4 regions of the Mesorhizobium sp. C264A genome follow, and region 2 is predicted to be linked to each of the others. Evidence: predicted binding sites of a transcription regulator. Region 2 holds the regulator's gene; each other region holds the start of a gene.
What was found. The regulator PhoB, encoded in region 2, activates phosphate uptake and scavenging genes when phosphate is short. The targets are predictions, from matches to a motif close to TGTCATNNANCTGTCAT.
Positions count from the first base shown of each region.

Region 1: the regulator PhoB is predicted to act here: its motif matches at 5,962-5,978, upstream of NKL04_RS26800 (alkaline phosphatase D family protein).
Region 3: the regulator PhoB is predicted to act here: its motif matches at 3,915-3,931, upstream of NKL04_RS09590 (PhoX family protein).
Region 4: the regulator PhoB is predicted to act here: its motif matches at 3,654-3,670, upstream of NKL04_RS23980 (DUF1045 domain-containing protein).

Region 1 covers NZ_JAMYVY010000002.1:1,579,669-1,587,277, forward strand. The annotation lists gene NKL04_RS26765 (TPM domain-containing protein) at 1-764, shown strand, start outside; gene NKL04_RS26770 (TPM domain-containing protein) at 771-1,409, shown strand; gene NKL04_RS26775 (GNAT family N-acetyltransferase) at 1,578-2,084, shown strand; gene ppa (inorganic diphosphatase) at 2,207-2,740, shown strand; gene NKL04_RS26785 (hypothetical protein) at 2,960-3,556, opposite strand; gene NKL04_RS26790 (TetR/AcrR family transcriptional regulator) at 3,812-4,429, opposite strand; gene NKL04_RS26795 (MFS transporter) at 4,503-5,786, shown strand; gene NKL04_RS26800 (alkaline phosphatase D family protein) at 6,050-7,609, shown strand, end outside.
Region 2 covers NZ_JAMYVY010000002.1:1,906,717-1,914,325, reverse strand. The annotation lists gene NKL04_RS28425 (sugar ABC transporter permease) at 1-264, opposite strand, end outside; gene xylF (D-xylose ABC transporter substrate-binding protein) at 409-1,449, opposite strand; gene NKL04_RS28415 (ROK family protein) at 1,715-2,950, shown strand; gene phoB (phosphate regulon transcriptional regulator PhoB) at 2,981-3,670, opposite strand; gene phoU (phosphate signaling complex protein PhoU) at 3,687-4,391, opposite strand; gene pstB (phosphate ABC transporter ATP-binding protein PstB) at 4,432-5,256, opposite strand; gene pstA (phosphate ABC transporter permease PstA) at 5,274-6,590, opposite strand; gene pstC (phosphate ABC transporter permease subunit PstC) at 6,587-7,609, opposite strand, start outside.
Region 3 covers NZ_JAMYVY010000001.1:1,936,360-1,943,968, reverse strand. The annotation lists gene NKL04_RS09600 (twin-arginine translocation pathway signal) at 1-258, shown strand, start outside; gene NKL04_RS09595 (GMC family oxidoreductase) at 310-1,881, shown strand; gene NKL04_RS09590 (PhoX family protein) at 1,946-3,859, opposite strand; gene NKL04_RS09585 (hypothetical protein) at 3,977-4,372, opposite strand; gene urtA (urea ABC transporter substrate-binding protein) at 4,685-5,995, shown strand; gene urtB (urea ABC transporter permease subunit UrtB) at 6,108-7,609, shown strand, end outside.
Region 4 covers NZ_JAMYVY010000002.1:1,036,282-1,043,890, reverse strand. The annotation lists gene iolD (3D-(3,5/4)-trihydroxycyclohexane-1,2-dione acylhydrolase (decyclizing)) at 1-1,235, shown strand, start outside; partial or broken gene iolE (myo-inosose-2 dehydratase) at 1,379-2,295, shown strand; gene NKL04_RS23990 (hypothetical protein) at 2,305-2,553, shown strand; gene iolB (5-deoxy-glucuronate isomerase) at 2,745-3,557, shown strand; gene NKL04_RS23980 (DUF1045 domain-containing protein) at 3,812-4,519, shown strand; gene NKL04_RS23975 (alpha-D-ribose 1-methylphosphonate 5-triphosphate diphosphatase) at 4,554-5,708, shown strand; gene phnN (phosphonate metabolism protein/1,5-bisphosphokinase (PRPP-forming) PhnN) at 5,705-6,334, shown strand; gene NKL04_RS23965 (ABC transporter permease) at 6,337-7,323, opposite strand; gene NKL04_RS23960 (sugar ABC transporter ATP-binding protein) at 7,368-7,609, opposite strand, start outside.

The DNA of each region.
Region 1 (7,609 bases), 330 kb from region 2:
GGGTGGTCGACAATGCCGGTATTATCGACGCCGCGACCAAGGCGGCACTGACGCAGAAGCTCGCGGATTTCGAGACCAAAGGCTCCGACCAGATCGTCGTCGCCACGATCAACAGCCTCGACGGCGAGGAGATCGAACCCTACGCCAACCGGCTGTTCCGCTTTTGGAAACTCGGCCAGGCCGGCGAAAACAACGGCGTGCTTCTGCTGGTGGCCAAGAACGACCACAAGATGCGCATCGAGGTCGGCTACGGGCTGGAAGGCACGCTGACCGACCTGCACACCAAACTGATCATCGAAAACGACATGGTGCCGGCGTTCCGCGCCGGTGATTTCTCCGGCGGCATTTCCAAGGCCGTCGACGACATGGTCATGGTGCTGGAAGGCAACCCGGAAGAACTGGAGGCGCGCGGCAAGCGCAACCCGGCCGACCGCAGCACGCCCATCGATCCCGTCGTCGCGGTCTTCCTGATCCTGTGGGCGGCGATGTTCTTCGGCGGTCTGGCGATGGCATTCCTGCCGCCGATCTTCGGCACCAAGCTGTCGCCGGGCGTGTATAAATGGCTGGGCATGACCTTTCGCTACGGCCAGGGGCCGAGCGGATCGTCCTCGGGCTCCAGCAGCTGGACAACAAGTTCGTCGTCGGGCAGCGGATGGTCATCGGGAAGTTCGGGCAGCAGCTGGTCTTCGGGCTCAAGCAGCGGCGGCGGGTTTTCAGGCGGCGGCGGTTCGTCTGGCGGTGGCGGGTCTTCAGGGAGCTGGTGAGAGAAGATGGCAACACGACCGATCAGCCCACAGGACCATGAGCGCATCGCCACCGCGATCCGCGCGGCCGAGGCCAAAACCGACGGCGAGATCTACTGCGTCGTTGCGCATGCCAGCGACGGCTATTTCTTTCCCGCCGCCTTCATGGCGACATCTGGCATGCTGATTGCCAGCCTCGCCGTCGCCTATGGGCTGGAAGCCTGGTGGCTGTCGATCCGGCTGCCGCATTTCGTCATTGTCCAACTGCTGGCACTGGCCTCGGTGTTGGTGCTTTTGTGGGCGCTGCCGGGCTTGCGCATCCATCTGGTGCCGCGCCGGCAGCGTTATCAGGCGGCACATGACAATGCGCTCAGGCAGTTCCTCGCCCGCAATGTCCACCGCACCACGGCGCGCACCGGCGTGTTGGTCTTCGTGTCGATCGCCGAGCGTTATGCCGAAGTGGTCGCCGATTCGGGCATCGACAGCAAGGTCGGCCAGCATGTCTGGGACGGCGTGGTGCGCGATCTCCTGCAGCATGCCGGTGACGACCGGCTCGCCGACGGCTTCGTCAAGGCGATCGGGCAGGTCGGCGCGGTGCTGGCCGAGCATTTCCCGGTGACGTCGGGCGATGCCAATGAACTGGACGATCATCTCGTCGAGATCTGAAAAGCCAGCACGCGCTACCCGGACGGACGCCTGACCGCGCCGGCTGGGTGCGTTTTCCAGGCAGGCTTTGCCCATTGTCAGCAGTGTCGCGATCGGCTGTGAGAAAGCGGTCGGCGGGCTGACCTCGACTCTTGCAAATGGCCGATGCGGGTTTATGGTTAACAAATCATGAATACGCTGAGCATCGACATCAGGAAAGCCGAACCGCGCGACGCCGGCGCCATTGCGGACGTGCACCAGCAGGCTTGGGAGGGCGCCTATTCCGGCATCATCCCGCATCGCTCGCTGACCTCGATGATCAACCGCCGCGGCGCCGACTGGTGGGCCAACGCCATCCGCCGCGCCGCCACCGTTCTGGTGGTCGAGATCGGCGGCACCATCGCCGGCTATGCCACGATCGGCAAGAACCGCGCCCGCGAGCTGAAGCAACAGGGCGAAATCTACGAACTTTACCTGCGTCCGGAATATCAGGGCATCGGGCTCGGCAGCCGGCTGTTCAAGGCGGCGCGGGCGCGGCTTGCCGACCACGGGCTGAAGGGAATGGTGGTGTGGGCGCTGGAAGACAACCAGAACGCACTTTCCTTCTATGCCGGCGCGGGTGGCCGTGACGTCGCCGAAGGCGTCGAGATTTTCGAGCAGAGGGCGCTCAAGAAGGTCGCCTTCGTCTGGGAATGACCGGCCTCGGTTACAAATCATCATAAACCGTGCGCTTCCGTTAGCGCTTCGCACCAATCGCCGCATTGCACCATGCCGCGCCGCCCGCTATCGATCTTGGAGATCGAGAGAGGGATTTAAGCATGCGTATCGAAGCCATTGCCATCGGAAAGAACCCGCCCGAGGACATCAACGTCATCATCGAGGTGCCGATCGGCGGCGAGCCGATCAAGTACGAGATGGACAAGGAGGCCGGCACGCTGTTCGTCGACCGTTTCCTGCATACGTCGATGCGCTACCCCGGCAATTACGGTTTCGTGCCGCACACGCTGTCGGGCGACGGCGACCCGATCGACGTGCTGGTCTGCAACACGCGCGCGCTGGTGCCGGGCTGCGTCATCAATGTGCGACCGATCGGCGTGCTGGTGATGGAAGACAATGCCGGCCAGGACGAGAAGGTCATTGCCGTGCCGTCGCCGAAGCTGACGCTGCGCTACGAAAACGTCACCGAATACACGCAGCTGCCCGAGATCACCCGCGACCAGGTCCAGCACTTCTTCGAGCACTACAAGGATCTCGAGCCCGGCAAATGGGTCAAGATCGAAGGCTGGCACGATTCCAAATACGCCAAGAAGATGATCGTCGACGCGATCGCACGGGCGAAGGCGGCAAAGTAGCGCCGAGAGAGGCCTGCGTCTCGTTCAAGTAAGCGGCAAACGCCAGCGCGAGGCACCCCCCTCTGGCCTGCCGGCCATCTCCCCCTCAAGGGGGGAGTCGCAACGGCTTTCGTCAATTTTCAGCGCCGAAAGAAAAGCGCCGCCAGCGAAGCTGCCAATCTCCCCCCTTGAGGGGGAGATGCCCGGCAGGGCAGAGGGGGGTGCCTTGCACCCACGTGACTAGTTATCCACCCGACCAAACGCCGGCACGTTGCCGATGACGGTGTGCTTGTCCTTGCCACAGGCGAAACTCTTCGCCTTTTCGTCGGCCAACTTGCGCGCCTGGTCATTGGCCTGCGGGTTGCCGGTGGCCAGCACGAGGCCGATGGTGCAGCCGTCGCGGGCTTCCATCTGGGCGACCTTGGCGACGAGCAGCACTTCGGTCGGCTTGTTCTCGTCCTCGGGATTGCTGATCGAGCGGCGGTGGATGACGGCAAAGGGAACGGCAACGTCGCCCTTGGTCTCGATGCGCCACTCGACCTTGGCGCCGGACGAGTTGAAGCCGGAAAAGCTCTCCCAGACCGAGGTCATGTCGCCGCCGGGCGGAAATCCGTAGAACAGCGATTCACGGGCGTCGTCATAGGCGATCAGCACGGGATAGCCACGATAGCCGGAGCAGGCGAGTTCGGCCCATTCGCCGTCGCCTTCCTGCGCCTGCGCATAGGTGACGCAGTCCTTTTGCGAGTCGAGGTCGGTGTAGACGCTGGATATGCCGTCGGCATGGGCGGTTTGGGATAGGGCGGCGAGGGCGAATGGAACAAGCAGCAGGGTTCGCATGCGGACGTCTCCCGTGAAGTTCGCCCCAGCCTATCGCCAAATCTGCGGCCGGCCTAGCGTGCCAATCTCAACGTTGGCGCCGCCCAAATCGCCCTGCCGGGCAATTCTCCCCCTGAACGGGAGAAAGTGGCCGGCTGCGCCGCTGGCGACAACCTTGCAACGCCGGCAATTGGCGAAATCGTGATGAGAGCGTTCCTCGCCCCATTTCCGGGAAAGGATGCCGGCAGGTGAGGGGCGGCGCCAACGTTCGAAATGTTATTTCTTCAAGCTCGCCTCGATCAGCAGGTCGGCGTTGTGGGCGACCGCTGCCGCCGGGCCTCCGAGGCCGAAGAGCTGGCCACTGATATAGGCGCCTTCGATCAACAGCAGCAGGCCGTCGCCGAGCGTGTCAGGGTCTTTAGCGCCCATCGCTGCGGCCATCGCGCGCAGGCGGTGGCGCAACTCCTGCTTGTTGGCCTCGCTGACGACGCGCGCCGGATGGCCATGTTCGGGATATTCCACCGCCGCGTTGGTCATGCCGCAGCCGCGATAGTCCGGCCTTTGCGTGCGCTTGCCGACGCGAGTCAGGAAAGCCCTGAGCTGTGCCCGCGGGTCGCCGGGATGGGCAGCCACGGCTTCGTCGAAACGCTCCCAATACTCACGGTCATATTGCCTGAGATAGGAAGCGGCGAGCTCGTCCTTGGAGGGAAAGCTGCGGTAGAGGCTGGGCTTGGTGACGCCGGCGCGCTTGACGATCTCGTCGACGCCGATCGCCCGGATGCCGCGGCGGTAGAACAGGTCGTACGCCACGTCGAGGATTTTCTTGGCAGCCTTGGGCGGTGCGGCTGCATGACCGTCCTTGATGGTCAGTTCAATATTTTTGTCCGTTGGCATGGTATGACTCGATTGACGTGTTACCGATCGGTACGTATACATGTCCTCACCCTGCAACGTACCGGTCAGTAACATGATAGCTCAATCCCGTCCCTTTGGCCAGCGCTACGCTTTCGTCGTGGTTGGCGTCATCTTCCTCTGCTTGTTGATCGCGGCCGGGCTTCGTTCCGCACCCTCGGTGATGATGCTGCCGTTGGATAAAAGCTTCGGCTGGGGGCGCGATACGGTTTCGATTGCCGCCGCGATCGGCATCTTCCTTTACGGCCTGACCGGGCCGTTTGCCGCCGCATTGATGGAGCGTATCGGCTTGCGCCGCACGCTGCTTGCCTCGCTTGTGATCATGTCGGGCTCGACCGCGCTCAGCCTGCTGATGACCGAGCCATGGCATCTGTTCCTCACCTGGGGCGTGTTTTCAGGTATCGGCTCCGGCGCGGTCGCCACCGTGCTCGGCGCCACCATCGTCAACCGCTGGTTCAAGACCAATCGCGGCTTGGTGATGGGGCTGATGTCGGCCTCCAGCGCCACCGGCCTCTTGGTGTTCCTGCCGCTGCTGGCATCGCTCGCCCAGTCGGGCGGCTGGCAGCCCGTCGCTACCGCCGTCTCGATCGCCACCGCCTGTCTTCTGCCGCTGGTCTGGCTGTTGGTTCCGGAGCGTCCCGCTTCGATCGGCATGGTGCGCTATGGCGCCGGGACCGATGACGTGCCGCCGGTATCGCCGGCATCGCAAGGCAATTTCCTGGCGCATACGCTGAACACGCTACGCCGCGCTGCCGGCACCCGCGTCTTCTGGTATCTGTTCGCCACCTTCTTCATCTGCGGCTTCACCACCAACGGGCTGGTCGGCACGCATCTGATCTCTTTCTGCGGCGACATGGGCATCCCCGAGGTACAGGCCGCGGGCCTGCTGTCGCTAATGGGCATTTTCGACCTGATCGGGACGACGCTCTCGGGCTGGCTCACCGACCGTTTCGACCCGCGCAAGCTGCTCGGCGTCTACTACGGCATTCGCGGCCTGGCGCTGATCTATCTGCCCTATTCCGGCTTCTCGGCGACCAGCCTGATCATCTTCGCCGTGCTCTACGGTCTCGACTGGATCGCCACCGTGCCGCCGACGCTCAGGCTCGCCAACGAGGCCTTCGGTGACCGCAGCGGCCCGATCGTGTTCGGCTGGATCGTAGCCGGCCACCAGGTCGGCGCCGCCACCGCCGCCGCCTTCGGCGGCACCATGCGCGAACTGCAGGGCAATTACGAACTGGCTTTCCTGATCGCCGGCATGACGGCGATCGTGGCTGCGTGTCTGTCGCTGCTGATCAATACGAGCAGGCCGGCTTTCGATCCGGAGCCGCAAGCGGCGTAAGGCGCGGTACTAATCTCCCCCCTCAGGGGGGAGATGGCCGCGAAGCGGCCAGAGGGGGTCCGTGCGACCGGACTCAGCCTCTTGCGCATAGGAGGTCGGCGCTCCAAGCGAGGCGACCCCCTTCTGTCGCCTTCGGCGACATCTCCCCCCTCAAGGGCGGAGATCACCTGTCGGTTGTTATCAAAGTTTCATCTTCCCGAGATGTGGCTGAAACATTGAAGCTGGAGCTTGCTGGCACCGTTCGAAGCCATCAGGAGACAGCCATGAACAAGATCTCGTTGACCCGCCGCGCTTTCGTCACCTCTGCCAGCGCCGCCGGTCTGCTCGGCGCATCGGGGCTCGCTTTGCCCTATTATTCGCGCGCCAGCCAGCGCCCGGCCTTCACCCATGGCGTCCAGTCCGGCGATGTCGATGCCTCGAGCGGCATGGTGTGGACGCGCACCGACCGGCCTTCGCGCGTCATGTTCGAAGTGTCGTCGACGGAAAACTTCGCCAATGCGACGCGGCTGGCGCCGCTCGATACCTCGCCGGCCAGCGACTTCACGGTCAAGCGCCTGCTTACCGACCTCGCCTCCGACCAGGATATCTTCTACCGGATGACTGCCGCCGACCTGTCGGATATCAACGCCGTTTCCGAACCGATCGTCGGCCGTTTCCGCACAGCACCCGCCTCGAAGCGCGACATAAAATTCGCCTGGTCGGGCGACACGGCCGGCCAGGGCTGGGGAATCGATGAGACCGGCATGAAAACCTACGCCACCATCGCCAGGCACACGCCGGATTTCTTCCTGCATTCCGGCGACACCATCTATGCCGATGGCGCCATGAAGGACGAGGTAGACCTGCCTGGCGGCGGCAAGTGGAAAAACGTCGTCCTGATCGACGGCAAGCGCAAGGTGGCCGAGACGCTGGATGAGTACCGCGACCAGTGGAAATACAACATGATGGACAAAAACGTTCTGGCCTTGAGCGCCATCTGCCCGACCTTCTACCAGTGGGACGATCACGAGGTGCTGAACAACTGGTCGGATTCGAAGAATCTCGGCGCCGACAGCCGCTACACCGAAAAATCCATCCATGTGCTCGCGGCGCGTGCGGCGCGCGCCTTCCATGAGATGACGACGATCCGCTACGAGCCGTCCGAGCCCGGCCGCGTCTACCGCAAGATCGCGCATGGGCCGCTGCTCGACGTGTTCTTCCTCGACATGCGCTCCTATCGCGGCCCGAACGGCCCCGACATGCAGGAGGACATGACGCCGCAGTCACGCATGCTGGGCGAACAGCAGACGAAATGGCTGAAGCGCGAGCTGACGAATTCCAGGGCGACCTGGAAGATCATTGCCGCCGACATGCCGCTCGGCCTCGTCGTCTGGGACGACGGCGCCAAGAAGGTCGGCGCGGAAGCCATCAGCAATGGCGACAATGGCCTGCCCAAAGGCCGCGAGCTCGAGATCGCCGACCTGTTGCGCTACATCAAGACTGCCGGCATCACCAACACGGTCTGGTTGACCGCCGATGTCCACTACACGGCGGCGCACTATTACAACCCCGACAAGGCGCGGTTCCAGGATTTCAATCCTTTCTGGGAATTCGTCTCGGGCCCGATCCACGCCGGTACCTTCGGTCCCAATGATTTCGACATGACCTTCGGCCCGGAGCTGAAATTCATCAAGGCGCCGACCACCGAACAGGGCCAGAACCTGCCACCCTCGGCCGGCCTGCAGTTCTTTGGCCTGGTGGACATTTCAGGGGCGACAGAGCAGCTGACCGTGCGGCTGATGGATCGCGACGACATCGAGCTTTACAAGGTGACGCTCGATCCG
Region 2 (7,609 bases):
GATGTTGCGCATCACGATGACCAATACCATGCCGGTCGCCATGATCGCGACCGAGGACGTCTGCACCGACAGGTTCCAAAGATTGCGCGGCGTCAGGAAAAGCCCACCCGACAGGATATGTATGCCGACCCAGATGACCAGCAGCGCGCCGACCATGCCGAGCATGCGCGTGTCGAGCTCGGTCGCTTTCAGGAACCGGGCGACCGCGCCGAGTTCAGACGCTCGTGCCGTATCGGCCTGCGGATTTGAGGTCGTGTCGGTCATGATGTCCTCCAGCGGCTTGCCGTCTGGCGCGGATGCCGGACCACAGCCTAGAAGTTTGCCGCCGATGGCGGAAACACACAATTCTCGTAGAGAAAACGCCGCGGCTTGACAGCCGCGGCGCCTCATTTCTTCAAGTCGTCGAGATCAGTTGCAAGCCGCGACGCTGCCGGCGGCGACGCCCGTGCAGACTTCGTCCTTCTTGATCCAGCCGGCGTCGATGACGACGTTGAGGTTGTCCTTGGTGATCGCGACGGGGGTCAGGAACAGCGACTTGACGGTGTTGCCGCCAGGCGTGGTGAAGTCCTTGGCGCCGGCAATGTCGCCCGTCTTCTTGCCATCGGCAAGCTGCGAGGCGATCTCGGCGGCGTTCTTGCCGAGTTCGCGCGCGTCCTTCCACACCGACACCGTCTGCGTGCCGAGCGCGATGCGGTTCAGAGCGGCATGGTCGCCGTCCTGGCCGGAGACCGGAACCGTTCCGGCAAGGCCCTGCGCCGTCAGCGCGGCGACAACGCCGCCGGCGGTGCCGTCATTGGCCGCAACCACGGCATCGACCTTGTTGTCATTGGCGGTCAGGAACTGTTCCATGTTCTTCTGGGCATTGGCCGGCAGCCAGCCATCGGTATAGGCCTCGCCGACATTCTTGATCTTGCCCGAGTCGATGGCTTCCTTGAGCACTTCCATCGAGCCCGAGAACAGGAAATCGGCATTCGGATCCGAGCCCGAGCCCTTGATGAAGACATAGTTGCCTTCGGGCTTCGCCTTGAACACTTCGCGGGCCTGCATGCGGCCGACTTCCTTGTTATCGAAGGTCAGGTAGAAGACGTCCTTGTTCTCGATCAGGCGGTCATAGCCGACGACCGGAATGCCTTCGTCCAGCGCCTTCTGCACCGCCGGGCCGATGGCCGAGGCGTCCTGCGCCAGGATGATCAGCGAGTTGGCGCCCTGCGAGATCAGGCTTTCGACGTCGGTCAGCTGCTTGCCGGGATTGGACTGCGCGTCGGCCGAAATGTACTTGTCGCCGGCAGCCTCGATCGCCGTTTTCATCGCCGCCTCGTCGGTCTTCCAGCGCTCTTCCTGGAAGTTCGACCACGACACGCCGATGACCTTGTCCTTCGCCTGCGCGACCGACATCAGCGCCAGCGACATGGCGACACCCGCCAGCATGGCGGCTGCAAATCTGTTCATCATAATCCTCCCTGCGCCGCGTGCGGCGCGACAAAACTGGCCCGAGGGCCGGCACACAGAGGCCCTATTTTTTCGAGCCTCGAAAAAATACTGGTTCAATGATAAGGCGCTGTCAACATCGATTCTGATGGATTCTGATGGCCTTGCCGAATTTTTTCGAGGTCCGCAATAAACAATGACAGGGCTGCCGGCGTCTGCCAATATTTGGCTGGTGCCGTCGAACGCCTTCACTATCATGAGGCGCGAGGAGGCCGGGAGGAAACAAATGTCGGTTGGAATCCGCCACGACGATCTGCGCCGTCGCAACCGTGCCATGGTGATTTCGGCCGTGCGCCGGGCCGGCCAGCCGTCGCGGACCGAGATTGCGGCGACCACCGGCCTCAGCCACTCGACCATATCGGCAATCTCGTCTGATCTGATTCAAGAAGGCGTCCTGATTGAAGGCAAACCTGGCGAGACAGGCGCACTGAAACGCGGCCGGCCGCAGGTCGGCCTTGGCCTCAACCCGGAAGCGGCGGCGGTGATGACCGTCGTGCTGTCGCTCAATTTCCTGTCCGTCACCGTCATCGACTATGCCGGCCACGTCGTCGCCGAGGAACAGCGCCGGCTGGACACGCTGACCAAGCCGCGCGACGAGCTGATTGGCGAATGCGTAGCAATCGTCCGGCGGCGGCTTGAGGATCCCGACCTCGATGTCCAGAGCATCGCCCGCATTGCCATGGGCATCCAGGGCATCACCGATTCGCAGGCGCGCGCCATGCTGTGGTCGCCAATCACGCCACTGACCGACATTGCCTTCGCCGACATGTTGGAAGTGGAATTCGGCATTCCGGCCACCATGGAGAACGACTGCAATATGATGGCGGTGGCGCTGCAATGGCGCCAGCCCGAGCGCTACCGCGACAACTTTATCGCCATCCTCTTGTCGCACGGCATCGGCATGGGACTGGTGCTGAAAGGCGAACTGTTCACCGGCACCCATTCCTCGGGCGGCGAGTTCGGCCACATGATCCACCGTCCGGGCGGCGCGCTCTGCCGCTGCGGGCGGCGCGGCTGCGTCGAGGCCTATGCCGGAAACTACGCCATCTGGCGCAGCGCCAAAATGATGGGCGAGGATGCCGAGCCGGTCGATATCGGCGACGCTGATATGCGCGCACTCGCCGCGCGCGCCCGCGAAACCGATGGCCCGGAGCGCGAAGCCTATCGCAGGGCCGGTGAGGCGCTCGGCTTCGGCCTCGGCAGCCTGTTTGCTCTGATCGATCCGGCACCCGTCGCCATGGTCGGCGTCAGCGCCGCCGCCTTCGACCTGATCGAACCGGCATTGCGCGAAGCGATCGCCCAGACCGCCGGCGGCCAGCACTCGAAATCGATCTCCTTCGACACCGAGCCCAACGAGCTGCCGCTGATCCGCGAAGGCTGCGCCATGCGCGCGCTCGGCTTCGTCGACCAGGAGATTTTCGCGCCGGGCATTCAGGCGAAATCCGGCAAGCATGTCGCCTGAATGGCCGGCAACGGCGCGACGCGCAGCATCCTAGTCTTCCCTAATAGCGTAGCCGGCGCCGCGAATGGTACGGATGACATCCGGCATGCGGCCGTTGTTGACGGCCTTGCGCAGCCGCCCGACATGCACGTCGACGGTTCGCTCGTCTATATAGATCGTCTCGCCCCAGACATTGTCGAGCAGTTGGCTGCGCGAGAACACGCGGCCGGGATGGCGCATCATGAATTCGAGCAGCCGGAACTCGGTCGGTCCGAGCCTGATCTCGCTCTTCTTGCGGTAGACCCGGTGCGATTCTCGATCGAGCACGATGTCGCCGACCTTGAGCACGCTCGACAGCACTTCCGGCTTGGCGCGGCGCAGCAGCGCTTTCACGCGCGCCATGAACTCCGGCGTCGAGAATGGCTTGACCAGATAGTCGTCGGCACCGGTGGACAGGCCGCGCACGCGGTCGCTTTCCTCACCGCGCGCGGTCAGCATGATGATCGGCAGCCGCTCGGTTTCGGGCCGCACTCTAAGCCGCCGGCAGAGCTCGATGCCGGAAACAGCCGGCACCATCCAGTCGAGCACCAGGAGATCGGGCACGTTTTCCTGCAGGCGGATCTCGGCCTCGTCGCCGCGTGTCACCACCTCGACCTGATAGCCTTCGGATTCGAGGTTGTAGCGGAGGAGCACGCCTAGTGGCTCCTCGTCCTCCACGACCATGATGCGTGGCGCGATCATAGGCAGTTCACCCTCATCAGGCCGGCGTGGCCATCGCCGTCTCGTCCTGCTTCGGACGATTGGCGGGCAATTGCTGGCCGGTCAGCACATAATACGCATTTTCGGCGATGTTGGTGACATGATCGCCGATGCGCTCAAGATTCTTGGCGCAGAACAAGAGATGCGTGCAGGCGGTGATGTTGCGAGGGTCTTCCATCATGTAGGTCAAGAGCTCACGAAACACGGACGTGTATTTGACGTCGATGCGCTCGTCGTCATTCCTGAGTTTTGCAAGAGCTGCCGCATCGGTGGCGGCATATTCCTCGACGACGCCTTGCACCTGGATCAGCACCAGTTGCGCCATGGCATCGATGGAGTGCGAGAGGTCGCGCGGCGTGACGCTCAAGCCCACGGTGCCGACGCGTTTGGCGATGTTCTTGGCGAGATCGCCGATGCGCTCGAGGTCGCCGGCCATGCGGATCGAGCCGACCACGGCGCGCAGATCGTTGGCCATCGGCTGGCGCTTGGCGATCAGCGTGATGGCGCGGTCGTCCAGTTCGCGCTGGCGCGCATCCATGATGGCGTCGTCGGAAACGACACGCTGTGCCAGCGCATTGTCCGAATTGAGCAGCGCCCTGGTCGAGCCGCTGACCATCGAGCCTGCCAGATCGCCCATGTCGCGGATCAGCTTGCTGATCTGCCCGAGCTCTTCATCGAAGGAGGCGACGGTATGTTCACCCATGATCTTGGTCCTCGTGCCTGAAATTCACCCGCCGGAAGGTTCAGCCGAAGCGGCCGGTAATGTAATCTTGGGTGCGCTTGTCGTCGGGGTTGGTGAACATCTTGTCGGTTGCGCCCTCCTCGACGAGATAGCCGAGATGGAACATCGCCGTGCGCTGCGACACGCGCGCCGCCTGCTGCATCGAATGGGTGACGATGACGATCGTGTAGTTCTGGCGCAGTTCGTCGATCAGCTCCTCGACACGGGCGGTGGCGATCGGATCAAGCGCCGAGCAGGGCTCATCCATCAGGATCACTTCCGGCGACACGGCGATGGCGCGCGCGATGCACAGGCGCTGCTGCTGGCCGCCGGACAGGCCGGTGCCGGGCTCCTGCAGGCGGTCCTTGACCTCGTTCCAGATCGCCGCCTTCTTCAGGCTCTGCTCGACGATCTGGTCCATGTCGGACTTGCGCTTGGCCAGCCCATGGATGCGCGGGCCGTAGGCGACGTTCTCGTAGATCGACTTCGGGAACGGATTGGGTTTCTGGAACACCATGCCGACGCGTGCGCGCAGTTCGACGACATCGATGTTCTTGTCGTAGATGTCGTCTTCATCGAGCGTGATCTTGCCGGTCACCCGCGCCGAATCGATGGTGTCGTTCATGCGGTTGAGGCAGCGCAGGAAGGTCGACTTGCCGCAGCCGGACGGGCCGATCAGCGCCGTCACCTGGTTCTGGCGGACGTCGAGATTGACGTCGAACAACGCCTGCTTCTCGCCGTAGAAGACGCCGACCTTGTCGCCGCGCATCTTGATGACTTCGTTCGACTTGGCGTTCATTTTGTCGCCCACTGCATTTTCAAGGGACTGTTCGGTCATGATGTTCATACCAAATTGCCTTTTTTCTACCAGCGCCGCTCGAACCGGCGCCGAAGCACGATCGCGGTGATGTTCATGGCCATGAGGAAGACGAGCAGGATGATGATGGCGCCGGACATGCGCTCGACAAAAGCGCGCTCAGCCTCGTTTGCCCACATATAGATCTGCACCGGCAGCGCGGTCGCCGGATCGAAAGGCGTCGTCGGATAATCGGCGACGAAAGCGACCATGCCGATCAAGAGCAGCGGTGCTGTCTCGCCGAGCGCACGCGCCAGGCCGATGATGGTGCCGGTAAGGATGCCCGGAGCGGCAAGCGGCAGGATGTGGTGGAACACCATCTGCATCTTGGAGGCGCCGAGGCCGAGCGCCGCCGAGCGGATCGACGGCGGCACCGCGGCAAGGGCGGCGCGCGTGGCGATGACGATGGTCGGCAGCGTCATCAGCGTCAGCACCAGGCCGCCGACGAAGGAAGCCGAGCGCGGCATGCCGAGGAAGTTGATGAACACGGCAAGGCCGAGCAGGCCGAAGACGATCGACGGCACCGCCGCGAGATTGTTGATGTTGACCTCGATCAGGTCGGTGAAGCGGTTCTTCTTGGCGAATTCCTCGAGATAGATCGAGGCGGCGACGCCGATCGGCAGCGCCAGCAACAGCACGATCACCATCATGTAGAACGAGCCGATGATCGCCACGCCCATGCCCGACGTTTCGGGCCGGCTGGAGGCGCCATAGGTGAACAGGCCGGTGTTGAAATGCTCGGCCATCACGCCGTCGGCTTTAAGCTTGTTCATCCAGTCGATCTGCTGGTTGGACACCTTGCGGCGCGCTTCATCGACGCCGAGGTCGATCTGACCCTTGAAGGCCGAGTCGAGGTTCGCGGCAGCCAGGATGTCGACGTCACGCGTCCTGCCGATCACCGACGGATCGGCGGAGACGATGTCGCGCAGCTGGACGCGGGCGCCTTCCGACAGGAAGCCCTTGAGCTTCAGCATCATCGGCTTGTTGGCCGGATCGATGCCGAGCTTGGCCACCAGCGCGTTTTCGGCGAGCTTGGGATAGTTCGCCTTGATCAGCACGGTAGGGTCGGTGGCGCGCTTGCCGGAGGGATCGATCACCTTCTCGTCGAAGGTCACCGGCAGCGTCACGGTCGTCTGCCAGAAGGCGGTGTAGCCTTTCGAGACGATGGTGATCAGCATGATGGCCAGGAACGCCAGGCCCACCGAGATCGCAATCACGCCATAGATGCGGAACCGGCGTTCGGCGGCATAGCGCGCCTTCAGCCCGATGTCGCGGCGCGGACGCGCGACGGCACCCGCCATCGTGTCCAGGGGGATGTCGGTCATTCGTACTGCTCCCGGTACTTGCGCACGATGTAGAGGGCGACGATGTTCATCACCAGCGTCAGCGCGAACAGCGTCAGGCCGAGCGCGAAGGCGACCAGCGTCTGCGGCGAGTTGAACTCGAGATCGCCGGTCAGCTGGTTGACAATCTTGACGGTGATGGTCGTCATCGCCTCGAACGGATTGGCCGTCAGATTGGCGGCGACGCCCGCCGCCAGCACGACGATCATCGTCTCGCCGATGGCGCGCGACGCCGTCAACAGGATGGCGCCGACGATGCCGGGCAGTGCCGCCGGCAGGATCACCCGCTTGATCGTCTCGGAGCGCGTGGCACCGAGGCCGAGCGAGCCGTCACGCATTGCGCGCGGCACCGCGGTGATGATGTCGTCGGACAAAGAGGACACGACCGGGATCAGCATGACGCCCATCACCAGGCCGGCGGTGAAGATGCTCTGGCCCTGGATGAAGGGAGAGCCGCCGGTGAGGGCTGCCGAGAGGTCGCGCAGGAACGGTCCGAGCGTGACCACGGCGAAGATGCCGTAGACGATGGTCGGGATGCCGGCCAGCAGTTCAAGCGCGGGCTTGACCACCGACCGGACGCTGCGCGAGGCGTATTCGGACATGTAGACCGCCGACATCAGCCCGACCGGCACTGCGACCAGAAGCGCAACGGCGGCGATGTAGAGCGTGCCGGCCAGTAGCGGGATCAGGCCGAACTGACCCTGGCTGCCGCCGGAACCGGCGGCGGCGAAACGCGGATCCCACACCGTTCCGAAGAAGAAGCTCATCGGCGACACGCTCTCGAAGAAGGTGATGGTCTGGAACAGCATCGACAGCACGATGCCGACCGTGGTCAGGATGGCGATGGTCGAGGCCGCAAGCAGCCCCCACAGCATCAGCTTCTCGACGTTGTTGCGCGCCCTGGCGCGCGGCGCGATCTGCCTCAGCGCATAGAAGGCGCCGGCGACCGACAGCGCGAAGGTCAGCACGGCGCTGAACAGGCCGAGCCGGTCCTGGACCTG
Region 3 (7,609 bases), on a different contig from region 2:
ACGATGATCGAAGACGGCATCGCCAACCTCGACAAGAAGTCGGGCGAGGGCGGCTATCGCGGCCTCGGCTGGGAGGAGCAGCGCGTTGCCGTGCTGCAGCAGATCGAGGCGACGCCGTTCTTCCAGTCCATCCGCGGCGGCCTCGTCGTCAGCCTCTACAACCAGCAGGAGGTGTGGCCGATTTTCGGCTACGAGGGCGAATCCTACTCCAAGGGCGGCTACATCGCGCGCGGTTTCGACGACATAGAGTGGCTCTGAGCCCTTCCGTCGTTCTGAAACCCCGCAAACAGGAATTCATGGGAGGAAACCATGGCAGCTTCATTTGATCTCAACAACGACGGCGTGGTCGTGATCATCGGCTCCGGCGCCGGCGGCGGCACGCTCGGCAACGAACTCGCCCAGAAAGGCGTCGATGTCGTCATCCTCGAGGCCGGCGCGCGCCACGAATACGAGGATTTCATCAACGACGAGTGGGGTTCCTTCAGCCAGCTCGCCTGGACGGACAAGCGCACAACCTCAGGCGACTGGCGGGTGTCGAAGGATTTCCCCAGTTTGCCGGCCTGGATCGTCAAATCGGTCGGCGGCTCGACCACGCACTGGGCCGGCGCCTCGCTGCGCTTCCAGGAGCATGAGTTTAGGACGCTCTCGACCTACGGCAAGCTGGAAGGCGCCAACCTGCTGGACTGGCCGGTCACATTGGCCGAGATGGAGCCGTACTACGCCAAGGCGGAAGCCAAGATGGGCGTCACCGGCACCAATGGCTGGCCGCGCCTGCCCGGCAACAACAATTTCAAGGTGCTCAAGGCCGGCGCCGACAAGCTCGGCTATAAGGAATGTCATACCGGCAACATGGCAATCAATTCGGTCGAGCGGGACGACCGCAACTCCTGCCAACAGACCGGCTTCTGCTTCCAGGGCTGCAAATGGGGCGCCAAATGGTCGACGCTCTATACCGAGATCCCCAAGGGCGAGGCCAGCGGCCATCTCGAAGTCCGGCCGAATGCCATGGCGATCAAGATCAACCACGACGCCTCAGGCAAGGTGACCGGCGTCGTCTATGCCGACAAGGACGGCAAGCTGCAGGAACAGAAGGCCCGCATTGTCGCCGTCGCCGGCAACTCGATCGAAAGCCCGCGCCTGCTGCTAAACTCCGAGTCAGCGAAGTTTCCGCAAGGGCTTGCTAATTCGTCGGGGCAGGTCGGCAAGAACTACATGCGCCACACCACCGGTTCGGTCTACGCCATTTTCGACCAACCGGTGCATATGTATCGCGGCACCACCATGGCCGGCATTATCCGCGACGAGGCGCGGCACGATCCCTCACGCGGCTTTGTCGGCGGCTATGAATTCGAGACGCTGTCGCTCGGCTTGCCCTTCATGGCCGCCTTCCTCAATCCCGGCGGCTGGGGCCGTTCCTTCACCACCGCGCTCGACCACTATGATCACATGGCTGGCCTGTGGATCGTCGGCGAGGACATGCCGCGCGCGGAAAACCGCGTCACGCTGCACAAGGACGAGAAGGACGCGCACGGCATGCCGATCGCCGACGTGCATTTCGATGATCATCCCAACGACACGGCGATGCGGAATCATGCCTACAAGCAGGCCACAGCGCTTTACGATGCGGTCGGCGCGACGCGCTCCTTCCCGACGCCGCCCTATCCCTCAACCCACAATCTCGGCACAAACCGGATGAGCGAAAAGGCGGAAGACGGCGTCGTCAACAAGCACGGCCAAGCGCACGACATCAAAAACCTGTTCGTGTCGGACGGCAGCCAGTTCACCACCGGTGCGGCTGAAAATCCGACGCTGACGATCGTGTCGCTGGCTATCCGCCAGGCCGAATACATCGCTTCGCAAATGTCGGCCAAGACGATCTGAGCCGTCCTCCCGGATCGCTACGCGGAACGCGCATGGCGCGTTCCGCCCTTTTCCCTAGGACTCACTATGCGCCGACCGGCTGTCCGTCCTTGCGGCGGATGGCGACGACGGACGGTCGCGGCAGCTGGCCATCCCTGAAGTCGGGCCACAGCGTCTGCGCCTTGTCGAGCGTCTCTGCATCTTCCGCAGGGTGCTGCACCGACAGGAACAAAGTCGTGCCGTCCGGCGTGAAGCATGGGCCGGTCGCTTCCGCTCCATGCGGGCAGGTGAACAGCAGCTTCGGCAGGCCGCGCGCCGCACCTTCGGTGTCGACGCCATAGACGCCGTCCGGCAGGTCGAAATCATTGGCGCCGTCCGTCGCCACCCACAGCCGCCCCGCCGGGTCGAAGGTGATGTTGTCGGGGCAGACGAACCAACCATTGTCCGACGTATCCGGATGAAAAGTGGCGCCGACCTTGGCATCTTTCGGGTTGCCGCAGAGCACGAACAGGTCCCAGGCATACTTTTCCGCCGTGTGGTCGGCATCCGCGCCGCGGCCGCCGGGCGGGATCAGTTCGACAATATGGCCCCAGAGATTTTCCGGCCGCGTGTTGGCCGGATTGACCTTTGACTGGTCGCGCTTCTTGTTCTTGGTCATCACCGCATAGACGCGGCCGGTCACCGGATTGGTCTCGATGTCCTCGGGCCGGTCCATCGGCGTGGCGCCGAGCGCATCTGCCGCAAACCGCGTCTTCAACAGCACCTCGGCCTGGTCGGCAAAACCGTTCTCGACGGTAAGCTTGCCCTGGCCGTGCACCAACGGCAGCCACGTCATCGAGCCATCGGCATCGAAGCGGGCGACCGACAGCACGCCATCGTCGAGCAGATCGGCGCCGGAGGCCGGGTTGGCCATGTCATAGGCCTTGGCCGAGACGAAGCGGTACATATATTCGAAATAGTCGTCGTCACCCATATAGACGACAACGCGGCCGTCCTTGTTGAGGACCACGGTCGAGGCCTCATGCGACATGCGGCCAAGTGCCGTGCGCTTCACCGGCTTGGACTGAGGATCGTAAGGGTCGATCTCGACCACCCAGTCGAAGCGGTTGGCCTCGTTCGGTTCCTTGTCGAGGTTGAAGCGGTCATGGAAGCGGCCGCGGCCATAGATGTCGGAGCCGTCGAAGCCGTAACGGTCGAGCAGGTCGGCAGTCGGCGCCTTTTTCGGGTCGCCGCCGAAAATGTCGGACACGCCTTCCTCGCAGGTCAGCACCGTACCCCAGGGGGTGAAACCGCCGCTGCAGTTGTAGCTGGTGCCGAGGACTTTGGTGCCAGTCGCGTCGGCCGAGGTCTTCATCAGCGCATGGCCGGCAACCGGTCCGGAAACGGTCATTTCGGTGTTGGCGGTGATGCGGCGGTTGAGCGGGCTGTCCGCCACGCTTGCCCACTTGCCGTCCTTCAATTGCACCTCGACGATCGAATGGCCCATCGCGGCCATGCCGAGATCGACCTGTTCCCTGGTCATCGTCTTGCCGGCATCGCCCTCGGTCATCCCCGGAAACATCACATTGGGCGAGATGTATTCGTTGTTGACGCAGAGCAGGCCATGATCGGAATTCACCGTGCCCTTGGGCAGCGGCATGAAGGCGATGTAGTCGCAATTGTAGCCGAAGCGCTTTTCCTGTTCCTCCGCCGCGACCTTGTTGCCGTCGAATTCGGCGAGGCCGGCTGCAAGCGGGTCGCCCCAGCGCGCGACGATGGTCGTCTCATAGCCTTCGGCGGCGGCATGGGTCTTGCCGTAGACCCGTTTCAGCTCGGGAAAGCCGAGCGTCGACTGCGCTGTGGCGGCATGCGTTTCGCCGGCAAACAAGGAGCCGACAAAGCTGCCGCCGGCAATCAGCGCGCCGGAGGCGAGGCTGCCTTTCAAAAGAGACCGGCGCGAGACGCGCTCGGCAATGATTTCGCGGATGACGGGGGAGGATGAAGACGGTGCATTGGCCATGGTGTCTGCCTCTCAGGGTGGATGTTACGGCGCACCGTTGCCCTAGTCTGCCTAGGCAACATTCACATGACATAAGAGGAAGGTTTTGCCGCAACTGGGCGCGGCACTACGCATCGCTCAGCCCTTGGTGCAGGTCGAGGCGGTGAAGGCGCCGTCGGGCTGCTTCAGAATGATGTCGAATGACGGGGCGGTCTCGCCGTCCAGTGTTGCCTGTGTCATGGAGACGGAGTTGCCACCGGTGGTATAGCCGCCCAGCGGCCCGAGCCAGGTGATCTCGCCATTGGCATTCATCTGATAGTTGTAGCCTTGCGTCGCGGTGCCGAATGTCACCGGACCACTATAGACATTGCCCTTGATAGTGATGTCGCCGAGGTTGAGGAAGGCGCCGAGCAAATAGACCTCGCAATGATAGGTGCCGTCCGGAAGCTTGCCCTCGCTGAAATCGGCGCGCGCGGCGCCGCTCGTTGCCATCAGCAGCAGGATGCCGGAAATGCATGAGGTGCGAGATGTCATGACGTCACTCTTTTGAAGGGCGAGCTTGCCCTATTTTTGCGCGGTACCGCAACATTGTTAGCCCGGAACACACGGCCGGAGATCAAAAACTAGGCATTTGTCTCAATTGGGCAAAAATTAGGCAAAAGCCATGTGCGCTGCGCAAATTTGCCTCAATCAATTTTCGCCGGCTACCACTGTTTTCTCGAGGCTAATATACCAACCGGCTGATAACGCTCGGCTATTCCATCTTCGTGAGCGGCGCCTTTGCGTTTGGCACGGCAGTTGCATTGCATTATCGCGGTGCAATCAAACAGCTTGGGAGTCTTCGGTATGAGGGGTAATTTCTCCACAATAACAAAAATGTTTTCGGCCGGCGTGGTCGCCGCCGGCCTGTCGATGTCGTCTCCGGCCCAGGCCGCCGAAGACACGATCAAGGTCGGCATTCTGCATTCGCTGTCGGGGACCATGGCGATTTCGGAGACGACGCTGAAAGACGCCATGCTGATGCTCATCGAAGAGCAGAATGCCAAGGGCGGTCTGCTCGGCAAGAAGCTCGAGGCGGTCGTTGTCGATCCGGCCTCCAACTGGCCGCTCTTTGCCGAAAAGGCGCGCGAGCTGATCTCGAAGGACAAGGTCGCCGCCGTGTTCGGCTGCTGGACCTCGGTGTCGCGCAAATCGGTGTTGCCGGTGTTCTCGGAACTCGACAACATCCTGTTCTACCCCGTCCAGTATGAGGGCGAGGAAAGCGAGCGCAACGTGTTCTACACCGGCGCCGCCCCGAACCAGCAGGCGATTCCTGCCGTCGATTATCTCATGAGCGAGGACGGTGGCTCGGTGAAGCGCTGGGTGCTGGAAGGCACCGACTACGTCTATCCCCGAACCACCAACAAAATCCTCGAGGCCTATCTGAAGGCCAAGGGCGTCGCCGCCGAAGACATCATGGTCAACTACACGCCGTTCGGCTTCTCCGACTGGCAGACCGAAGTCTCCGCAATCAAGAAATTCGGCTCGGCCGGCAAGAAGACCGCCGTCGTCTCGACCGTCAATGGCGACGCCAACGTTCCGTTCTACAAGGAACTCGGCAACCAGGGCATCAAGGCCGAGGACATCCCGGTCATGGCCTTTTCGGTCGGTGAGGAAGAACTGGCCGGTCTCGATACCGCGCCGCTGGTCGGCCATCTCGCTGCCTGGAACTATTTCGAGAGCGTCGACACACCCGAAAACAAGAAGTTCATCGCCGACTGGCACAAGTTCATCAAGAATGACAAGCGCACCACCAACGACCCGATGGAAGCTCACTATATCGGCTTCAACATGTGGGTGAAGGCGGTCGAAAAGGCCGGCACCACCGATCCCGACAAGGTCATCGACGCCATGGTCGGCGTGTCCGTGCCGAACCTCACCGGCGGCTATTCGACCATGATGCCGAACCATCACATCACCAAGCCGGTGCTGATCGGCGAGATCCAGGCCGACGGCCAGTTCGAGACCGTGTCGCAGACGCCCGGCCTCGTGATGGGCGACGAATGGTCCGACTATCTGCCCGATTCCAAGGACCTGATTTCGGATTGGCGCGCGCCTCTGTCCTGCGGCAACTTCAACGTTGCCACCGGCAAATGCGGCGGCAAGGGCACGAACTGATCCCTCCCGGGACCGACCGATCGTGGACGCGTCCACGATCGGTACCGCCAAGCGTCCGGGCGCTTCAGCCCGCCCGGACGCGGAATTTCCCCACAGAAGAGTATCTGAACGGATGATCCTGTTGCGCACTCTCGGCCTCATGCTGGTGTTCCTGGTGGCAAGCCTATTGCCGTCGAACGCAGCCGAAGCCGATCTGCGCGCCATCGTCGCCAAATTCGCCACGGGCACGGGCTTTGCCGCCACTGAGGCCGTCGTGCGCGAACTTGCCGCCACCGGCGATCCGCTGGTCGAGCGGCCGCTTGCAGCGCTCGCCGAAGGCAACCTTTACATCCGTAAAGCCGATTCAGCCGTCTTCGTCGGCAGTGAGGCCGCCGACAGCGTCACGCTGCTCGACCCGCTGAGTGGCGAGAAAGCCGGCGACGCCCCCAAGGCCGACATCACGAAGATCAAGGTCAACAACACGCTGCGTCGTGTCATCCGAGATGCACTGGGAACGCTGACGTTGCGCGCGAAAGATCCTTCTGTCCGCATCGCCGCCGCCGACACCATGTTCAAGACCCCCGATGCCGCCAATATCGAGCCGCTCGATGCAGCCATCGCCGCCGAGACCGACGCCAAGGTCAAGGCATTGTTCGAACAGGCGCGCGCGGCATCGGTGCTGGTCTCCGACAAGCCGGAGGCCGACAAGCTTGCCGCCATTGCCCTGATCGGCGCGCGCGGCGACCGCGACGCGGTCTCGCTGCTCACCGCGGTCGAGGCCAATGCGCAAGGCGCGGTCAAGGATGCCGCGACGGCGGCAATCGCCAGCATCAATTCGAGCCTGGCGCTGTGGGATGCCGGCCAGAACATATGGTACGGCATCTCGCTTGGCTCGGTGCTGCTGCTGGCCGCCATCGGCCTCGCCATCACCTTCGGCGTCATGGGCGTCATCAACATGGCGCATGGCGAGATGGTGATGCTCGGCGCCTACACCACCTTCGTCGTCCAGCAGGTGATCCGAACCTCATTCCCCGGCCTGTTCGACTGGTCGCTGGTGATCGCGCTGCCGCTCGCCTTCCTGGTTGCCGCTTCCGTCGGCCTGATCATCGAGCGCGGCGTCATCCGTTTCCTCTACGGCCGGCCGCTGGAAACGCTGCTCGCAACCTGGGGCGTCTCGCTTGTCCTGCAGCAGGCGGTGCGCTCGATCTTCGGACCGACCAACCAGGAGGTCGGCAACCCCTCCTGGATGTCGGGATCGTTCGATGTCGGCCAACTCGCCGTCACCTGGAACCGCCTCTGGATCCTGGTCTTCGCGCTCACCGTCTTCGGCGTGCTGCTCTTTGTTATGAAGCGCACGCCCTGGGGCCTTCAGATGCGCGCCGTCACCGCCAACCGCCGCATGGCCGCCTCGATGGGCATCAGGACGCCTTGGGTCGATGCGCTGACCTTTGCGCTCGGCTCCGGCATTGCCGGCATTGCCGGCGTCGCGCTCAGCCAGATCGACAATGTCTCGCCCAATCTCGGCCGCGGCTACATCATCGACAGCTTCATGGTCGTGGTCTTCGGCGGCGTCGGCAATCTCTGGGGCACGCTGGTCGGCGCCTTCTCGCTCGGCATCGTCAACAAGGTTCTCGA
Region 4 (7,609 bases), 870 kb from region 2:
GCGTCTGGCACCAGCGCCGGCCGCGTCCGGACCGGCATGAATTGGCGGCGGCGGTCACCGCGCTGAAGGGTGCGAAAAAACCGCTGATCATTGCCGGCGGTGGGGTGCTCTACTCGCAGGCTTCGGATGAACTGGCGAAATTCGGCGAGAGCGCCGGCATTCCGGTCTGCGAGACGCAAGGCGGCAAATCCTCGCTGCCCGACACACATCCGCTCAACATGGCGGCGGTCGGCGTCACCGGGACGTCCGCGGCCAACCGGCTGGCGGAAGAAGCCGATGTCGTGCTCGCCATCGGCACCCGCCTGCAGGATTTCACCACCGGCTCGTGGGCGCTGTTCAAGAACTCCGGCAAGACCATCATCGGGCTCAACGTGCAGCCTTTCGACGCCGGCAAGCACCGCGCGCTGCCGCTGGTCGCCGATGCGGCCGAAGGGCTCGCCGAACTCGGTGCTGCGCTGGGGAACTGGAAAGCACCGGCGACATGGACCGACAATGCGACCCAGGGCAAGAAGGCTTGGCAGGCTGAAGCCTCCAAGGTGACGGCGTCGACCAATGCCGCCTTCCCTTCGGATGCGCAGGTGATCGGCGCTGTGCAGCGCGCGCTGGGATCCGGCGTGACCTTGCTGAACGCGTCAGGCGGCCTGCCGGGCGAGTTGCACAAGCTCTGGCAGGCAGGCGCGCCCGGCTCGTACCATGGCGAATATGGCTTCTCGACCATGGGTTACGAGATTGCCGGCGGGCTCGGCGCCAAGATGGCCAAGCCCGACCAGGAGATAGTCGTCATGGTCGGGGACGGCTCCTACCTCATGATGAATTCCGAAATCGCCACGTCGGTGATGCTTGGCTTGAAGCTGACCATCGTGGTGCTCGACAACAGGGGTTATGGCTGCATCAACCGGCTGCAGATGGCCACCGGCGGCGCCAACTTCAACAACCTCCTGAAGGACGCGCGCCACGAGATCCTGCCCGACATCGACTTCGCCGCGCATGCGGCCAGCATGGGCGCTATTGCCGAGAAGGTGCCGTCGATCACTGGCCTGGAGACCGCGCTGCAAAAGTCTAAAACCAACGACCGCACCACCGTGCTGGTCATCGACACCGACCCGCTGATTTCCACCGATGCCGGCGGCCATTGGTGGGATGTCGCGGTGCCGGAAGTCTCCGCACGGCCGCAAGTCAACGCAGCCCGCAAGGCCTATGACGAAAAGCGGCAGATGCAGACAATCGGCGATTGATGTACATGCACCCGCCCCCTACCCTCCCCCTTGTGGAGGTCGGACCGAAGGTCCGGTGGGGGTCTGGCGCCGCACCCCACCCCGCTGCTTCGCAGCGACCCTCCCCACAAGGGGGAGGGTGAACAAGAAACCGGAGCTAAAACTTGAAAGCCAAACTGGGCATGTCCCCATTGCGTGGTGGAACGACGATCTTGCCGAACTCAGCGACGACGTCTCGCTGGAAGAGTGCCTGCGCCAGTCGCGCTCGGCAGGTTTCACCGGCATGGAAATGGGCCGGCGTTTTCCAAACGACCCCGAAATCATGCTGCCGATCCTGAAAAAGGCCGACGTGACGCTGTGCGGCGGCTGGTTCTCCGGCACCCTGGTCGATGAGGACATGGGCAGGAACAAGGATCGCATCCAGCCGATGATCGACCTGTTCAAGGCGGTGAATGCGCCTTGCATCGTCTATGGCGAGGTCGGCCGCTCGATCCAGGGCGATCGCTCCAGGCCTCTCGCCACCAAGCCGAAATTGTCGAACGACGAGATGAGGGCCTATGCCAGGCGCCTCACCGAGTTCGGCGAATGGTGCGCAGAGCAAGGCATGCCGCTGTCCTATCACCATCACATGGCGGCGGTGGTCGAGACAGAGCCGGAGCTCGATGCCTTCATGCGCCATTCCGGCGAAGGCATTCCGTTGCTGCTCGATGCAGGGCATCTCGCCTTTGCCGGTGGCGACGTGCTGCGCGCCATCGACAACCACCACAAGCGCATCAGCCATGTCCATGTGAAGGATGTGCGCATGGGCGTGATCGACGGGCTCGACCGCACAAAGCAGTCCTTTCTCGACGCCGTGGCGCTCGGTGCCTTCACGGTGCCTGGCGACGGTTCGCTCGAATTCGGCGCCATCGTGCAGCGCTTCGCCGACCATGGCTATGAAGGCTGGTTCGTCGTCGAGGCCGAGCAGGACCCGAAAAAGAACCCGCCGCTGAAGATGGCCCAAGTGGGTTACAAGGAGCTGATGCGGGTGATGACGGCGGCCGGCTACACGGTCGAGACGCAAGGCTTTCCCAATGCGTAAGCCGGTCCGATGAAGGATTACGAGCACCCGTTCTTCCGGCCGCTGTGGCGGCGCGTTGCCGTCGTCGCCGTCTGCGTGATCTGGGCCGGAATAGAATTCGCCTCCGGCACCCCGTTCTGGGGCATCATTGCGCTCGGCTTTGCCGCCTACGCCGTCTGGCAGTTCTTCTATCTTTACAAGCCGGTGGAGGAGAGCAAGGCTACGCCTGATCGACCGAAGACCGGCGAAGCGAAGGCGGACGCCGAACCGAAGGAATGAACGGCCGTGGCTCGGAAGGGCTTGCGGGTCGGACACTCGACACCTGGCGTATCGCCTACGTCGGTGATTGGCCGGAATGTCCCTCGCTTCGTCATCCTAGGGTCTTCGCGACGGAGCTTCGCTCCTGCTTCGCCCTAGGATGACGAAGTTGAGAGGCCGACCTCGAAGACATGCGATAGGAGAGACAAAACATGTCGAAACTGCTCGTCAAAGCCGACAAGGGCCATGGCCGCGTCGCGCATGTCACGCCCAACAGCGCCGGCTGGACCTATGTCGGCTTCGACCTGCACCGTTTGAAGCCCGGCGAAAACGCCTCGGGTAAGACGGGCGGTCGCGAAGTCTGCCTGGTGTTCGTCACCGGCAAGGGCACGGCCAAGGCCGGCGGCCGGGAACTTGGCCTGCTCGGCGAGCGCATGTCGCCCTTCGAGGGCAAGCCGTGGTCGGTCTATATTCCTGAGGGGTCGGATTGGTCGGTCACCGCCGACACCGATCTCGAGCTCGCGGTCTGCTCGGCGCCGGGCCTGGGCGGCGGCTTGCCCGTTCGCGTCATCGCACCCCACGACCTCGGCCAGGAGACTCGGGGCAAAGGCACCAACACGCGCTACGTCACCAACATATTGCCCGAGGGTAAGCCGGCCGACTCGCTGCTGGTGGTCGAGGTCATCACGCCCGGCGGCCACACATCGAGCTACCCGCCGCACAAGCACGACCAGGACAATCTGCCCGCCGAATCCTATCTTGAGGAAACCTACTACCACCGCCTCAACCCGCCACAGGGTTTTGCCTTCCAGCGCGTCTACACCGACGCCGACAAGACCGGCGCCCGCGAGCTGGACGAAGCCATGGCGATCGAGGACGGCGATGTTGTGCTGGTGCCCAAGGGCTATCACCCCTGCGCCGCCTGCCACGGCTACGACCTCTATTACCTCAACGTCATGGCCGGGCCGAAGCGGACGTGGAAGTTCCACAACGCGCCCGAGCACGAATGGCTGATGAAGGCCTGATCGGCCTTCACTTGCGGCGGAAGCTGTTGGTCAAGCAGGAAAAAATCGTCGGCTAACGATCCATGGGGTCGATTTGCCTTCGAAAACCCGCATAAGCTTCGTCAATCCGTCATGGAAATCACCTATGGCAGCGGGCCAGTGCATGTCGCCCAAAAGTGCGCAGCTTTTTTGGGATGACGACATGCAGCAAATTAAAGACTTAAAGCGCGTCGCGCCATCGGTTCGGTTTCGGCGCGCTTTAAGGAGGATTTTCGATGCGCTACGCCATCTATTTCACCCCAAGGCAGGACGAGCCGTTGGCGCGGATCGCCGCCAACTGGCTGGGCCGCGACCCCTTTGGCGCCGCCACCAGGCCGGTCGAGGCGGTGGGCGAGCTGTCGGCGGCCGAAGTCGCCTTTCACACCGCATCGGCGCGGCGCTACGGTTTTCATGCGACGCTGAAAGCGCCCTTCCGGTTGGCCGCCAACGAAACCGAAAGCTCGTTGCGCGCGGCGCTGGACGCCTTTGCCGAAGCAACGCCGACGGTCACCATCCCGCGCCTGGTCGTCAGCCAGATCGATGGTTTCTTCGCTTTGGTGCCGGAAGGCCCGCTGCCGCCGCTCAACCGTTTCGCCGATTATGTCGTGCTTAGCTTCGACCGTTTTCGCGCGCCGCTCACCGAGGCCGAGATCGAGCGGCGCAGCCTGGATTCGCTGAAGCCGGCCGAGTTCCGCAATCTCTGCCAGTGGGGCTATCCCTATGTGTTTGAGACCTTTCGCTTCCACATGACACTGTCCGGCCGGGCCGGGCCGCAGGAAAGCCAACGTCTGCGCGCGGCAATTGACAGCCTGTTCGCCGATGTGCTGCAGCAGCCGGTGCTGGTGGATGCGCTGACGCTGTTCGTCGAAACCGAACCGGGCGCTCCGTTCATGGTGCTTTCGCATCATGCGCTCGGCCGCCGCGCTGCCCGAAAAACCGCCTGACCGCAATTCGTCCGAGTAAGCAAGGACTGCCTGAATGACCGCCGAAACTGTTCTCCACAACGCCCGCATCGTGCTTGCCGACGAGATCGTCGAAGGGTCGCTCGTGCTGCGCGACGGTTTTATCTCCGGCGTCGACGCCGGCACCGGCCACACCGGCGGGAGCATGGGCGGCGAGGACATGGGCGGCGACTACATCATTCCCGGCCTGGTCGAGCTGCACACTGACCATCTCGAAGGCCACTATGCGCCGCGCCCGAAAGTGCGCTGGAACCCGATCGCCGCCGTCCTTGCCCATGACGCGCAGGTGGCCACCGCCGGCATCACCACCGTGCTCGACGCTTTGCGTGTCGGCATGGACGAGGACGCCGACCTTACCTCCGACGATATCCGCAAGTTGGCCGACGCGATCGAGGACAGCGTCGCGAAGGACCGGTTGCGGGCGGACCATTTCCTGCATCTGCGCTGCGAGGTCTCGGCGCCGGATTGTTTGCGGGCTTTCGCCAATTTCGATGGCGACGAGCGGGTCAAACTGGCGTCGCTGATGGACCATGCGCCGGGACAGCGCCAGTTCGTCAATCTCGAGACCTACGCCTATTACTATCAGCGCAAGCTGAAGTTGACCGATCGCGACTTCCAATTGTTCTGCGAAAAGCGGATGTCGGAATCAGCGAAGAATTCGGGACCGAACCGGGTGGCGATATCAGCCGCCTGCAACGAGCGGGGCATTGTGCTGGCGAGCCATGACGACGCCACATCAGGCCATGTCGACGAGGCGATCGAGCAGGGCGTGCGCGTCGCGGAATTCCCGACCACGCTGGAAGCCGCCAAGGCCTCGAAGGATGCCGGGCTCGGCGTGCTGATGGGCGCGCCCAACGTCATGCGCGGCTCCTCGCATTCGGGCAATGTCTCGGCCCGCACGCTGGCCGGCGACGGCCTGCTCGACATATTGTCGTCCGACTATATCCCTTTCAGCCTGATCCAGTCGGCCTTCTTCCTCGGCGACGTCGTCGAGGGCATCTCCTTGCCCCAGGCGGTCGCGATGGTGTCGAAGAACCCGGCCGAGGCCATCGGCCTCAACGACCGCGGCGTCATCGAACAGGGCCGCCGCGCCGACCTCGTGCGGGTGCGCGTCGACGACCATGTGCCGGTCGTGCGCACCGTCTGGCGCCAAGGGCGGCGGGTCGCCTGATGGTCTCGGCGTCGATCGAGCGCGAACTGACCAGCGAGGCCTTTCCGCTCCGCAACGGCGTGTTTGTCGCCGTCGTCGGCCCGAGCGGCGCCGGCAAGGATACGGTAATCGGCTATGCCCGCACCTTGTTTGCCGACGAGACGAGGCTGGAGTTCGTCCGCCGGGTCATCACCAGGCCGAGCGACGCCGCAAGCGAGGATCACGACACGCTGGCCGACGCCGCCTTTGCCGAGGCCCAGGCCGACGGCGCTTTCGCCATTTCCTGGGAGGCGCACGGCCTGCGCTACGGCATTCCGGCCGATGTCGACTGGTCCATCGCCAATGGCCATGTCGCGGTGGCCAATGTCTCGCGCGCAGTCATCCCGGTGCTGCGGGAGCGCTATGCCAATCTGGCTGTCGTCGAGATCACCGCCTCGCCGGAAATCCTCGCCGAGCGTCTCGCCCAGCGCGGCCGCGAATCGCGCGGCGAAGTGCTGGCTCGGCTCGCCCGCAGCGCCAATATCGCTTTGTCCGGCTCCGGCGTCACCTCGATCGACAATGGCGGCCGGCGCGAAGCCGCCGGAGAACGCTTCGCCGAGGTGCTGCGCAAGGCGATGGCCTTCTCGGATATATCTGGCGTGATGTAGCGCTACTCGGCCGCGACAGTCTTGCGGCTGGCATCGAGCATCAGCCGCCTTGCGCGGAACACGCCCCATTGCTGGTCGACCAGCACGCCGATCAGGATCACGCCGCCCATCACCGCGAAGTTGAGCGAGGACGGAATGCCGAGCAGATTGACCAGGTTCTGCAACTCCTGCAGCAGCACGGTGCCCAGGATGACGCCGACCAGCGAGCCTTCGCCGCCGCGCAGCGAGAAGCCGCCGAGAACGGCGGCGGCAATGGCGTAGAGTTCGTAGAACTGGCCGTGGCTGGCCGGCGAGATCGAGCGCGTGTACATGGCGAAATAGATCGCCGACAGCGCCGTCAGCACGCCGCAGATGACGTAGGCGGCCATGACGACACGGCCGGTGCGAATTCCTGAATATTTCGCCGCCTCTTCGTTCTTGCCGATGGCATAGAGGTAGCGTCCGAACACCGAGCGGTGCAGCACCACCCACATGACGATCGAAATGACGATCAGTGCGATGAAGCTGTTGGGCACGCCATAGCTGCGGCCCGCAGTGAGGAATTCGAGCTCGGGAAAATTCTGGCCGAAGGCGAAGCCGGCGGTGCCGTCGGCGGTATAGAAACGGGCGACCCCGCGATAGATCAAAAGGCCGCACAGCGTCACCACGAAGGGCTGCAATTTCAGCCTTGTGATCAGCCAGCCATGCGCCAGTCCGATGATGCCGCCCAGCACCAGGATCAGCGGCAGCGCCAGCGGCCATGGCATGTCGCGCACGGCGATGAAATCGATGAATAGCGTGCCGAGCAGCGCCACCAGCGATCCCACCGACAATTCGATGCCGCCGGTAATGATGACGAAGGCCTGGCCGATGGCGAGGATCCCGAACAGGCCGATCAGGTTCGAGGTGTTGGCGAGGTTGATCGGCAAAAGAAAGCGCGGGTTGATGGCGGTCACCACGGCGCCGACCACCAGGATCAGGATCAGCAGGCCGAGATCTTTTTTGCTCATCGTCTTCTCCCCAATGCGCCGGACCGGCAATCGCCTGAAGCCCGCTAGTTTGCCGGCTTGCCGACCGCCAGCAACAGCACGTTTTCCTGGCTGAATTGTTCTTTGTCGAGAATGCCCGAGATCTGGCCCTCATGCATGACGGCGATGCGGTCGGACACGCCGATCACCTCTTCCATGTCGCTGGAGATCATCAGCACGGCCACGCCGGCATCGGCCAAGGCTCGCATCAGCCCGTAAATCTCGGCCTTGGCGCCGATATCGATGCCGCGCGTAGGCTCATCGAGGA